Salinivibrio kushneri: one gene and its partner. The protein of the gene in region 1 interacts with the protein of each later gene in a pairwise test. Links are inferred from orthologs where the notes say so. Each region holds a gene or a part of one and is shown on either strand. Other genes may lie near its edges.

What was found.
Region 2: the proteins of lhgO (region 1) and ppiC interact in binary tests that used the Escherichia coli proteins (3 or more experiments, as listed by UniProt). The link is inferred for Salinivibrio kushneri from one-to-one orthologs.

Annotation. Positions count from the first base shown.
Region 1 is NZ_CP114588.1:1,209,229-1,216,327, forward strand. Bases 2,662-5,611 are described here. They hold lhgO (L-2-hydroxyglutarate oxidase), read left to right. Parts: upstream 2,662-3,493; coding sequence 3,494-4,729; downstream 4,730-5,611. Other genes in these bases: N8M53_RS05780 (TRAP transporter permease), read left to right, coding at 2,662-3,486; N8M53_RS05790 (NAD(P)-dependent oxidoreductase), read right to left, coding at 4,789-5,433. In the rest of the region: N8M53_RS05775 (TAXI family TRAP transporter solute-binding subunit), read left to right, coding at 239-1,249; more of N8M53_RS05780, read left to right, coding at 1,333-2,661; N8M53_RS05795 (GNAT family N-acetyltransferase), read left to right, coding at 5,644-6,231; N8M53_RS05800 (GNAT family N-acetyltransferase), read left to right, coding at 6,312-6,833; N8M53_RS05805 (GNAT family protein), read left to right, coding at 6,826-7,099. UniProt on the Escherichia coli protein: Catalyzes the dehydrogenation of L-2-hydroxyglutarate (L2HG) to alpha-ketoglutarate and couples to the respiratory chain by feeding electrons from the reaction into the membrane quinone pool.
Region 2 is NZ_CP114589.1:462,325-469,162, forward strand. Bases 1,980-4,668 are described here. They hold ppiC (peptidylprolyl isomerase PpiC), read left to right. Parts: upstream 1,980-3,027; coding sequence 3,028-3,309; downstream 3,310-4,668. Other genes in these bases: dctP (TRAP transporter substrate-binding protein DctP), read right to left, coding at 1,980-2,434; N8M53_RS14920 (GGDEF domain-containing protein), read left to right, coding at 3,467-4,603. Also shown: N8M53_RS14900 (TRAP transporter large permease), read right to left, coding at 1-763; N8M53_RS14905 (TRAP transporter small permease), read right to left, coding at 780-1,355; more of dctP, read right to left, coding at 1,412-1,979; N8M53_RS14925 (alpha-amylase family protein), read left to right, coding at 4,854-6,230; N8M53_RS14930 (S9 family peptidase), read left to right, coding at 6,408-6,838. UniProt on the Escherichia coli protein: PPIases accelerate the folding of proteins. It prefers amino acid residues with hydrophobic side chains like leucine and phenylalanine in the P1 position of the peptides substrates.

The DNA of each region.
Region 1 (7,099 bases):
CTTTGTTTACGTTTTGTGACGGTCAACTGCTTATTGGCGCCGCACCATGAGCAAGATTTTGCTTACTAGCTGAGCGGGAAATAAGAAAAATCTTGCTCATTACCGATAAGTCCTCCTAGTAATACCACTAATAACAACGCTTTAGCTGTTGGCACTCTCTTTGCTAACCATGTGTTTGCTGTTAACTAACCGTTTAATTTGTGTAAATCAATAACGCAGCCCTACATGGAGAGTAACAATGAAAATCAATAAGCTGTTTAAAGCACTGACGTTTGCCGTGGCCTCATTTAGCGTCGCCTCCACCGCCGTCGCAGAAGACAGAAGCTACATCCTCGCAACGGCCTCCACCGGTGGCACTTACTACCCTGTTGGTGTTGCGCTGGCGACACTGAGTAAGGTCAAGCTGGCGCCTAAGCACCATTTTTCTTTGTCGGCAATTAGCTCTGCTGGCTCCGGCGAGAATGTGAAACTGCTTAATGAAGACGAAGCGCAATTTGCGATCTTGCAGGGCTTATACGGCGCATGGGCCTGGTCCGGCGAGGGGCCATATGCAGAAAGTGGCCGCCAAGATCAACTGCGCTCTGTGTCTATGCTTTGGCAGAATGTTGAGCACTTTATTGTGCGCAGTGAGCTGGCAGAAACCGGCACCGTGAGTGATTTGAGTAACCTTGAAGGTGAAAAATTTTCGATTGGTAAGAAGAATTCAGGTACCGAGAACTCAGGTCGTCAGATTATGAAAGGACTCGGCGTGGATCCGGAATCCTTTAATTTGGCGTATATGGGTTATGGCGGCAGTGCCAGTGCACTACAAAATGGCACCATTGATGGTATGAACACCCCAGCCGGTGTACCAGTTGGCGCGGTTACCCAAGCGTTCGCTGCACTGGGGAATGACATTTCCATCTTGTCTTTTACTGACGAGCAAATCAAAGCGGCTAACGGTAAATATAACCTTTGGACCAAGTACGAAATTCCTGCCAACACGTACCCTGAGCTAGATAAGCCGGTCACCACTATTGCGCAACCTAACTTCTTGGCCGTGCGCAAAGATCTCTCCGATGAGGATGTGTATCAGCTCACCAAGGCTATTTATGAGAATCTGTCTTTCCTTCAGGGCATTCATAAGGCCACTAAAGCCATGGCCATTGAGAAAGCCATCGCCGGTTTGCCTGTGCCGCTCCATCCAGGTGCAGCACGCTACTATCAAGAAGTGGGTATCGACATCCCGTCTGAACTGGTAATGGAATAACGCAATAGCGCTCCGGGATGGCTCGGAGCGCTTATCGAGATCAAAGATTGCATGGAAACGCAGACACTGCTTGGAGTAAAGGGATGAGCGAGCCAGTTAAGCATCAGTCAGTTGAGCAAGAGCCAGATGAAACAGCGTTGGAGAAATTTGAATTACCCACACGCGATGACTTTCCCTGGGTGACCACCACCATCACTGTGCTGGGCGTGGTGTTGTCTGTATTGCACATTTGGTTTAACACCTTATCAACGCTTCCCGAGTTATGGATTTCGGCGACACACTTTGCGGGGTTTGCGGTGATTTGTGCGCTTTGGTACCCGGCACATATCTCTTTGAAGCGGAATAAAATAGCGCTGGCGGTCGATATTTTTATCGCGTTAGGTGCAGTGGCGTGTCTGCTATATATCCCTTATGCCGAAGATGCGTTATACGCGCGTGGGGTAAAATTTGTTACTGCTGATTGGGTATTCGCCAGCTTAGCCATTGTGATTGTGGTGGAGCTGATTCGTCGTACCATGGGGTGGTTTATTCCCATTTTGATTATGGTGTGCTTGAGCTATGTCGTGCTGTGGGGCGAGTGGGCGTCGGGGATTTTTCACTTTCCCGGCTTGAGCCTAGAAACCCTGTTATATCGCAGTTACTACTCCTCGGAGGGGATGTTTGGCGCGATCACCCGAATTAGCTGGACGTTCGTGTTCATGTTCATCTTATTTGGCGCCTTTCTTGTTCGCTCTGGGGTTGGGGATTACATCATCAATGTGGCGCGTGCGGCCGCGGGCAAAATTATCGGTGGACCGGGCTTTATTGCGGTGATTGGCTCTGGGTTAATGGGGTCAGTGTCAGGCTCGAGCGTAGCGAATACCGTATCCACCGGGGTGATCAGTATTCCTTTAATGCAAAAAGCCGGTTTTCCGTCGCGCTTTGCTGCTGGGGTCGAGGCATCGGCTTCAACTGGGGGACAATTAATGCCACCCGTAATGGGGGCGGGGGCGTTTATCATGGCCTCGTACACCCAAATTCCTTACGTGGATATTATTGCCGTATCACTGGTTCCTGCGCTGATCTACTTTCTTTCGGTGGGCTTTTTCGTGCGCATCGAAGCAAAGCGCAGCGGCGTGCAAAAGATTGTTACCACTGAAGACTCCTTATTGATGGTGCTTCTCCGCGGTTGGCATAACCTGATCCCCCTTGCGGTGCTTGTCACCTTGTTGATTAAAGGCTTCACGCCCACCTATGCCGCGGGTATTTCGATTATCTCTGTGATTTTCGCTTCCTGGTTTTCTAAAGAGCATCGGATGGGGCCGAAAGCGATCATCGAGGCCTTGGCGCAAGGGGCAAAAAATATGGCCACTACCGCCATTTTGCTCGTGGGTATTGGTTTGGTGGTGAATGTGATCAGCACCACGGGTATCGGTAATACGTTCTCGCTGATGATTGATGGTTGGGCGAACGGTGATCTGTTTATGATGCTGGTGCTAATTGCTGTCGCCTCGTTAGTGTTAGGGATGGGCTTACCAGTGACCGCTGCCTATATCGTACTGGGCACCTTGTCAGCTCCCGCACTGTATAAGCTTATCGCTGAAAACCAATTGTTGGAGCTGCTGGTATCAGGCCAGCTTCCCGAGCAAGCCAAGGCGATATTTATGTTGGCGGCCCCAGACAAACTCGATCTTTTAAATGCGCCCATGACCATGGAAACCGCTAAGCAAATGGTTGCCTTAGTGCCGGCTGACTTTATGGAAACTTTGTTAGAGCAAAGCTTAGGGCTGGAGGCGGTCAGTTTGGCTCTGCTTGCTGCGCACTTGATTATTTTTTGGTTATCGCAAGACAGTAACGTGACGCCACCGTTTTGTTTGACGGCATTTGCGGCGGCCACCATTGCTAAAACGCCGCCGATGCGAACCGGGCTGATGGCGTGGAAAATTGCCAAAGGCTTGTATCTCGTGCCTTTGCTCATTGCTTATACCAGCTTGGTCAGCTGGGATATCGCCTCGGTGTTAGAGGTTGGCTTTTTTGCCATTATTGGCACGTATGCCTTAATTGGCGCGATTGAAGGGTATCTTGAAGGGCCGATTAACTGGCTAAGCCGCCTTTGTCTATTAATGATTGGTGCCTTATTAGTGTGGCACGATATTCCGTTGTGGCTTCGCTTAGTGAGCGTCGTTGGGTTTGTGAGCCTGTTTATATACAGTGGGCGCAAGTATCAGTTGCAACAATCTCAGCTGCCAGTGTCATGAGGCGTGTATGAAATCTGTTTATGATTATGTAGTTGTCGGTGGTGGTATTGTTGGCGCGTCCACGGCTTGGCAGTTAAAACAGCGTTATCCTGGCTGCTCTGTGCTGCTGGTGGAAAAAGAGGCAAGCGTTGCCCAGCACCAAACCGGGCATAACAGTGGCGTGATCCACGCGGGTGTCTATTATCCACCAGGCAGTTTAAAAGCCGACTTCTGTAAACGAGGGGCGGCACTGACCATTGAGTTTTGCGCCAAACACGGTATTGCGGTCGAAAACTGCGGCAAGCTATTGGTCGCCACCAACGAGCAAGAGATGGCTCGGATGCAGGCGCTCTATGAACGTTGCTTAACTAATGATATCGACGTGCGCTGGCTGGATGCGGCGGAGCTTCATGCTGAAGAGCCGAATGTTAAAGGCTTAGGTGCCATTGCGGTTCGCGCGACCAGCATTGTTGACTATCGGCGGGTGACCGAGCAAATGGTGTGTGAGTTTGAAGCGCTCGGCGGTGTCACCCAACTCAGTACAGGAGTGATTGGAGCCAGCGAAGCGGTTGAACAAGTCACTCTCCATTGCCAAGCAAGCGGGGAGCGCCTGACGATTCAATGCCAATTTGTGGTGACATGCAGTGGGTTGATGGCAGATAGAATGACCAAAATGATGGGGATCCCAACCGCGTTTCAAATTATCCCTTACCGCGGTGAGTACTATCAACTTGCGAGCCAGTACCAAGGCTTTGTGAATCACCTTATCTATCCGATTCCCGATCCCGACTTACCTTTTTTAGGTGTCCATCTCACGCGGATGATAGACGGCTCCATTACGGTGGGACCTAACGCTGTGCAAGGCTGGAAGCGAGAAGGCTATGGCAAGGTCAATCTCAGTCTAAAAGATACCTGGCAAATGCTAACGTTTGCGGGCTTTTGGAAAGTGACCATCAACAACTTAAAGACTGGCTTGGTCGAGCTGAAAAACTCGTGGTGGAAGCCGGGCTACGTCAAACAAGTCAATAAATACTGTCCGACAATAAAAGCTAAGGATTTGAAGCCTTATCCTGCGGGGATCCGAGCTCAAGCGGTGCTAAGTGACGGCACCTTGGTACACGACTTTCTGTTTGCCGAAAGTGCGCGGAGTTTACACGTGTGCAATGCGCCATCGCCAGCCGCGACCTCTGCGATGCCGATTGGTGAATACATTTGTGACAAGGTGACGCAAAAACAGCAGTGGCTCAGTAGTGAGGCTGATTAGCGTTACATATTGGAAAGCAAAAGCCAGCGCCTACACTCGGCCGCTGGCTCTTACTTTGATTATTGGTAACCCACAGTAAATGCTTGTTGCAAATGCTTAGGGGTTTCGGCCTCATCAAGCATGGCGACCGCGAAGTCTTCCATTGAAATGCGAGACTGTCCGTCACTATCTGTCACTAAGGTGTCTGTCCCCAATGTGTACTGACCGGTGCGTGTGCCAGGTGCGATCATGGCGGCAGGTGAGAGGTAGCTCCAAATCACATCTTGGCTGGCGAGGCACTGTTCATATTGCACTTGGCACGCGCGTGCAATCTCAACCGCTGAGGCGGGAAGAAAGCCCTCTGCGTTTAACACGGTTTCACCGTCAGTGCCCGGAATCATCAGTCGAGCGGCACCGCCGACAATCAGAACGCGCATTTGATGATGTGCTGCGCCTTGGACGACTGCTTGGGTTAACACGGGTAATTGTGCTTCTTCGCCTGTCGGTGGACGTAACGCCGTAATGGCAAGATCATGACTAGCCATTACCGATGCCACCTTGTCCGCATCGCTCAAATTGGCGGCGACAGGTTTTACGCCGTCGGGTAGCTTGCTGAATGCCGCCTCGTTACGTGTCACTGCTGTGACCTTATGGCCGCGTTGCAACGCTTCCGACACAATTCGACTGCCAATATCGCCCGTGGCACCAAATACGATTATATTCATTGTGTTAGTCTCCATGTTATGACTCCTGTGTGTCCTTATGCCGCGCAATAGCCAGTAAAAAGGGTGGCTGTTATACGCTTGTGGTTAAACCATGCTGAACTGATTAAGTTGTGATTAATTATTTGTCTTGATGTAAAGATAATTGCTAAAAATCTTTACGTCAAGATAAGTGTGTGAGTGTTTTTTATTGAAGAAGATTGAGGGGAGCCAATGGATATAGCGATCCGGCAAGGATGGCCACTTGAGCAAGCACAAAAAGTGGCTGAGCTCTATGAGCAGGCGTTTGGGATGAAGTTTGCACGGGCAATCCCTAATCAGGCAGCGCGCGTGGCGGTGTTGTCCCAGTGTTTTGTTCCAGACTTTTCGTTTGCTGCTATGCAAAACGGCAAGGTGGTGGGGTTGGCTGGGTTTCAAACTCAAGCCGGCGCACTGACACAGGGCATGGGCGCGAAACAGTTGATCGATAGTTTGGGGCCTATCAAAGGCATTTGGGCCTGCGCGATATTGGCGTTGTTTGAGCGTAAAGCGGCACACAATGAATTGGTGATGGATGGCATTGCTGTTGATAGCGCGATACGTGGTCAGGGGATTGGCTCCCAATTATTGGATGCCATTCTCGATTATGCCCAAGCACATGGCTTTGAAAGCGTTCGGTTGGATGTGATTGATAGTAACCCCAGAGCCCGCAAGCTCTATCAAGCCAAAGGTTTTGTCGCCACTAAAGAAGACCGCTTTCCGCACCTAAAATGGCTGGTTGGCTTTTCAGGCGCCACCACCATGGTTAAGGCGCTGAACTAAAACAACAAGAGAGACAAGGATGTTTATTTCTCAATATCAATGAGATAGCCTAGCTTTAAGACAGGAATTGGAACAAGCACATGGAATTAGTCGTCCCCGCACACCATCATCAAGCAGCCTTTACGCGCTTTTATGATGATTTTGCTCAGTTTGACCCCGAGAATGCCGGTTATTATCGACCGGGGAAAGACGATTTCCCCACTTACGTGACGCGGTTAACGGATGAGTCATTGGGTAAAAACCTTCGTAAAGGTTATGTGCCGTGTAGTCATTTTTGGCTGCTTGATGCTGAGCCACAAATCATTGGCGCAATTCGGATCCGCCATCACATTAATACGCCATTTCTATCTCAAGAAGCCGGACACATTGGTTACGATATTGCGCCGTCATATCGTGGACGCGGATGCGGCAAGCAAATGTTAGCCTTAGCGCTGCCCAAGGCAAGAGAACTGGGGATCATTCGCGCCCTCATTACCGCGAATGAAGACAATATGGCATCGCGCAAAGTGATTGAAGCCAATGGCGGCATGTTAGAAAACATCATCGATGGTGAAGTGTTCAATGAATCATTGGCGCGGTACTGGGTGGACATTAATGGATGACTCCCCGCGCGTAGACCAACTGGACAGCGATCGTCTGTTGCTGGTGGCACCCAATATGACCCATCAGCCTTTCATTTTAGAAGCCGTATTGGAAAGCCAGCACACCCTTGCTCCTTTTATGGATTGGCTTCCGCACGCGCTGACCGAATCGAGCTCAGTTGAAAACACCCAACAAGCGATTGATGACTTCGACATGTTTATTAATGAGCTACGCTACTCGATTTTTGAAAAGTCGACGGGGCAACTGGTGGGTGTGATCAGCTTAA
Region 2 (6,838 bases), on another replicon or contig:
CAAATTCTAAGATCATCGCATAAAGCACACACACCGCGGCCGCTTCCGTGGGACTAAAGACACCGCCATAAATCCCGCCGACGATGATCAGTGGGAACATCAGTGGCCACAAGGCTTTGCGGGTGGCGGTAATCCGCTCGCTCCAGCTCGCTTTAGGCTCAGTCGGCACTTTGTGGACAGTGGCGTAATACAAGCAGTAGAGCGAGAAAAAGGTCAGAATCATTAACCCAGGACCAATCCCAGCAATGAATAGCTCGGCAATGGAGGTTTCTGAGATCACCCCGTAAATGATCATCCCGATGCTGGGTGGGATCAAAAAGGCGATATCACTAGAGTTGATGATTAACGCGAGCGAAAAAGAGTCGCTGTAGCCGGCTCTGAGCAGCTTTGGACGCAATGCCGAGCCAACGGCCACCACGGTCGCTTGTGTTGAGCCAGACACGGCACCAAATAGGGTACAAGAGGTGGCGGTACTGATCGCCAACCCGCCACGGATATGACCAATAAAGGTCATTACCATATCAATCAGTCGGTTAGCGGATTGTCCCCGCGTCATAATGTCGGCGGCGAGAATAAACATAGGAACAGCAATCAATGAGGCAGGGCGGATGCCTCCCAGCACTTGCTGAATAAAAGTGTCCATTTGACCAACGCCGCCAAACATCATGTAAAAACCGGTTAGCGCGGCAGCAATCAAAGGGACCATCATTGGAAAGCCAAGCACGAGCAAGACAATCATGATGAGCATTAACGTCATGGCCATAGTGGTAGGTGCCTATTTAAACTTCACTTTCTGTCTCAGCGTAACCATCGAGGACGCCAGCGGAGAGGTAAACATCGGGTGAGGTGAGATTTTTATAGACAGTCAACCAGTACTGAATGCCGGTGACGATAAATCCGAGTGGCACCCAGATATAAATCCACCAAATCTCGAAGCCAAGTGCTGGCAAGATACGACCGCGGTCATAAACGGAGACAATGTATTGATAAGAAAAATACGCCAACACCAGCATGATAAGGCCTGTGATCAGCGCAATGCTTGTCATTAAGATCTTTCTACCTTTGAAAGGCAGGGTGTCATACAGAGCAGACATACGGATGTGGCGACCATGACGCGCCGCGTAGCCAATCCCTGCAAAGGTGATTAAAACAATTAAAATGCGATTGATTTCGCCAGAAAAAAATAAGCCCTGCCCAAAACCAAAACGTGCAATAACGTTGACACAGGTATTTAGGGCCATTAAGAGCACACCAGCGGCCAACATGAAGGACTCGATTTTACAAATCAGGGTATCCAGTTTGCCAAGGAGGCCGGGAAGCTCGGAGTGGTACGTGAGAGAGTCGGAATCGGTCATTACGTATTCCTCGGGTAAACAGGCACCGCATAACACGGTGCCTGAGTGATTAGCGACTAGTTAGTAACAGCGTCCAAGTCTTTCTTAAACTGGTTAAGAAGTGCTTTACCGCTTTCGCCAGTCATTTCGTAGAAGGTTTCCTCTACCTGTGGCGCACGCGCTTTAAACTTCTCGATTTGCTTATCAGTCAAGCGTGTCACAGTGACTTCATCACTCGACGATTTGATTTTCTCAAGCGATTCTTCAGCCAAGCCACGGATGTGTTCAACGGTTTGGTTAAACGCATAGTCAGCGGCATCGCGGATCATCGCTTGCTCGTCAGACGACAAGCCGTCAAAGAAGTCTTTATTTGCCATTGAGGCGGTGGTAAACCAGCCGTGGTGCGTAAAGATCAGGTTAGGTGATACTTCGTACAAACCGCCTGACTCAATCCAGAAAATCGGGTTTTCTTGGCCTTGGATCATATTGGTTTGGAGTGCACCGTATACTTCACCCCATGGCAATGGCGTTGGCGTCGCACCAAAGGCTTCATACGTTGATGAAAGCAGTGGGTTAGTCATGACGCGAATTTTCTTACCCTGAAGATCGGCTGGCTCAGTCACAGGCTCGTCCGCCGTCATCACCATTTCGCCTTCTGGATACATTTTGAGCAGCTCAAGACCTTGCTCTTCATACAGCTCGGGGAAGTCTTCATTCACCGCTTTACTCTGACGGAAAAATTCAATCACAGTTTCCATATCCGTCGGCATCAGGTAAGGGATAAAAAAGATTTGTGCTTCTGGGATCAACGAACCGGTAAAGCCAGGTGATTGGTTTACAAACTGAAGGATACCTGCCTGCGTTTGTTCCATGATGTCGTCGGATTCACCGAGTTCACCGAAACGATAAATCTGCAGTGTGTGCTCAGAGTTCTCCTCAATATACTCCTTGAATTTGTGTGCATAGACGTCTTGCACGTCACCTTCGTACTCCTCGTGGGCATAACGCCAAGTGTCGGCATTGGCCATGGCTGAGAAGCCTAACGCGGCGGCAACGCATGAAATTGCAGTCAATTGCTTAAGGTGGCTGTAAATGGACATCATGTCCCTCCGATATGTGGATTAGCTTTCACTCGTGGTTAACGAGAGTGTGATTGAGATCGGTTTCTCATCGAGTGAGGTGGCAACAGGTGCCTGTCTCTCCTATACCCGTAAAAGCATCTGCCGATGTTTTTAAACAAATAGCAGATAATACAGACAGCTTAACCATCAGAGGTGTAAATATTAAAGTCAGATGAATATCAACGTGCCAGCAGTGTGATTTAGATCTCTTTTTGATGCTTTTTATGACGATAAACGCTGCTCCCTTCAACGTGTTGTTATGCATCAAAATGCGATCAAATCAGCGTTTTAAGGAGTGTTACTGCAATAGAAACGGATAGAAATCAATAGCAGTCGGTCATGAAGAAACTGAATAGAGCTGGCATAAAAAAGGCTGGAGGAACCCAGTTTTTTCTATTTTATCTTTCCACCTCTAATGAATTGCTGCTGGTTTTTCGCGCTGAACTTCATACTCGCCGAGATCAACAGCTCAAAGCCTACTTCGCGCGTCGGTTCTGGTCGCCTCACAATTCTTGTTATCCAGTTGAAGAAATCCGGTATACTGGGCGGCCTTAATTTTACGAGGCAGCCCGATGGCCAAGAAAGCAGCAGCCCTTCACATACTGGTGAAGGATAAGTCGCAAGCAACCTCTTTGCTTGACCAGCTTAAAAAAGGTGCAAACTTCCAAACGCTCGCGAAGAAGTACTCGCAATGCCCGTCGGGTAAGCGAGGCGGTGATTTAGGCGAATTTCGTCACGGTGACATGGCACCGCCGTTCGATAAAGCGGTATTCAGTGGTGAGTTATTGCGCCCGCTTGGGCCGATAAAAACCAAATTCGGATGGCATATTATCAAAGTCTTGTATCGCAACTAATTCTATCGCTCACGATCTGCGGGTAGCATCGGCGCATGGACGCTGAAACTGTCATAAAGATTAACCGCGATAAATTGAAGCCGCGCACATTGATTGCCGGAAAACCACCACGGATAAAGTGGTAAAGTTAAAGTACGCCCTCATTAATGTATCTCTGATGTTCAAACTCGATGCACCGACACTGCTCATTACGCTGACTGCAATCCAATGGCTGCTAGCGGCTTTTTTATTGGTACAAAACCGCAAAGAGCCGGGGATTAACGGCTGGGCGCTCTCGCTTTTTATTCATGGCTTTAGCAACCTATTCTTGTTTGCCCGTCCACACCTTCATCCTTATTTTGGGATCGTTTTTTACAATGTCTGTGTCATGGTGGCATTTTCGTTCAGCCATTGGGCGCTGGGGCAAATTTTTGTGCGTGACGTACCGCGTTGGCAGTTGGTGCTACCTGTTATTCTGTCCGTGATATTTATGGCATCGCACCTTGATGACATCGGGAGTCGTGTGGTGTACGCGAGTTTGATCATCAGTATGCAGTTAGGGCTGATGACACAAACCATCGTGAGTAGCACGGACACAGGGGGTCAGCGTTTAAAGCGTTGGCTCATCATGGTGATGGGTGGGTTCAGTATCGCCTTTGCCGGCAGGGCGACATTTGCACATTTTTATCCTGATTCGTTTACGCCGCTGCTGGGCACGTCGCTATTACAAGCAGGGCTGATTTTATCGGGCATCGCTTACAGCGTGATCAACACTTTGATTATCTTTTTGTATAAATTGGAGCGCGTCCACGAGAAGCTTCATCGTGAAGCGACCCGAGACAGTCTGACTGGGCTATTAAATCGCCGTGCATTTTTGGCAAAAGCTAAACGGCGCGTTGAGACGGCCGCTTTCCCTCTCAGTGTATTGATGATCGACTTGGATGACTTTAAAGCCATTAACGACTCATTCGGCCACTCGGTTGGCGATAAAATACTGAAACATTGTGCTGACGTTTTCGAGCAAATCATTGATGAAAAAGGTGTTGTCGGGCGTTTGGGGGGAGAAGAGTTCGCGGTCGTGCTGCCTTACTGTGACAGTGCTAATGCGCAACAGTTATCTGCAGAGTTGCTGAATGCTATTCAGATCAGTGGTTCAACGCTTGAAATGCGCTTGTCTGCCAGCATTGGAGTGACAACCACCACCGAGGCGTTGGATATTGATTGCTTGGTGGCGCAAGCGGATGATGCCCTTTATTGTGCCAAGCATGAAGGGAAAAACACATTTAAAGAGTACACCCTACACGCCATTCCTTAAGCAAAGCTGGTTACGAACCCGCTTGAAGAGCCAAACCTATTTCGTCCCTCACTGTTTTGGCATCCGTTATACAGGCCAACGAGGGTTTCTTAATCCTCAGCGAAACACTGACTACGCCTTGCTCATCATCCTCATTCAAACAACCAAAGGAGGAGGGCGGGCTGCGTACAGCACTTATAATTTTGACCATTGAATACGCTCACCCACAACGGGAGCACGGTCGATGCGCGAACGCGATGAGGAGAGAGACATGAACGGCTTACAAGACCCACAATCATCAGGGGCCAACGTTATCTTGCATGCATTTGATTGGAAGTATGCGGATGTTGTCCAACGCGCCGAGGAGATCAGCGCGCTAGGGTATGGCTCGGTGCTGGTCTCTCCCCCGATGAAAAGCGAACAAGACGAACGCTGGTGGCTTAGGTATCAACCCCAAGACTATCGTGTGATTGACAATGCGCTTGGAAACACGATGGATTTTAAAGCGATGGTTGAGGCGTTAAACCGTGTTGGCGTGCTTACATACGTGGATGTGGTCTTCAACCATATGGCCAATGAAGCGCATGTTCGCAGCGACTTGACTTATCCCAGCCAAGCGGTGAGGGCGGCCTATCACGCGCACGAAGACCACTATCGCACACTGACCTTGTTTGGTGATTTATCCGAGCCACTCTTTACTGAGCATGACTTCGTCGACGCATTTGGGATACAGGATTGGAAAGATAGATGGCAAGTACAAAACGGCCGTATTAGCGGAGGGGGGAGCGATCCGGGATTGCCGACACTGCGTGTGTGTGATCATGTGATAGCACAGCAACGCGCCTATCTTAAGGCGTTAAAAGCCATTGGCGTAAAAGGGTTCCGGATTGATGCAGCTAAGCACATGACCCTAGAGCACCTCAAGCGCGTATGGACGGATGATATTACCCATGATGTGCATATTTTCGGCGAAATCATCACCGACGGAGGTGCGAGCAAAGAAGAGTATGAACTGTTTCTTGCTCCCTATTTACAACAGACTTGTTTAGGTGCTTACGATTTCCCCCTTTTCTCAACGCTTTACCACGCTTTTTCTAGCCAGGGTAGCCTTAAATCTTTGATTGACCCTTATTGCTTCGGCCAAGCGCTATCGAAAGGGCGCGCGATCACGTTTGCGATTACCCATGACATTCCCAACAATGAGGTTTTCTTAGGTTTGGTAATGGATGAAGCGAGCGAGTGGCTTGCTTACGCGTATATATTGGGACGCGATGGCGGTGTGCCATTGATTTATACCGATCTTGATACCAGTGGTATCAAAAGGGAAGACGGCCAACCAAGGTGGCTAAACGCGTGGCAAGATCCAAAGATGGTGAAAATGATCGCCTTTCATAATTTGACCCATTGTGAGCCCATGCGTGTCTTGGAGGCGACCGACGACTGGCTGGTGATGCAACGGGGGGAGGCAGGTATAGTGGTGTTAAATAAATCGCTAGAGCCGCAATCACTCTCAGTGACGCTGGAAAATGATTGGCGCGATATGCTAACGGGCGTCACGGTCTCGAGCGGGCAACATATTGATGTCGCCGCCCAGTCGGTGATGATGCTCGTGCCGTCGATTAACCCCCAAGTGGCTAAAACGCGATAATTTGCCGTTTAACGCTAAATACAATGATATTTGCACTCAGGACGCATTAGAATGTGAGTCATTTGCGAACGATAAAAAGAACATTGTTTATTGGAACTTGCTTGATGCCCTCAGGTCAGTAAAGAGGCGCTTTTTTGTTAATTTACTGTTACGGCCTAATAAACCTGAAGGAAAAGTATGTCCCGACACATTTTACTCACCGGAGCACTGGCGGTGTCTTTGCTCTCAGGGTGCAGTTTTCAAGGAGAGTCACACGTGAAAGCTTCCAGCCCAGGCGAACTGAGTGCGCCTGTCGCGAAAAAAATCCCTCATGAAATGACCATTCACGGCGACACGCGCGTGGATAACTACTATTGGATGCGTGACGATGCACGCCAAGATCCTGATGTGATCGCCCATCTTAATCAAGAAAACGCTTATGCCGACCAGGTGCTCGCGCACACTGAGCCAATGCAGGCCAAACTATTCGATGAAATCAAAGGGCGTATTGTCAAAGACGATGCCTCGGTTCCCGTCAAAAAAGGCAGTTATTTCTATTCCAGCGAAGTGGAAGGCGATAATGAATACCGTACTTACGTGCGAGCGAAAGACTTTGCCGGCACCGACAA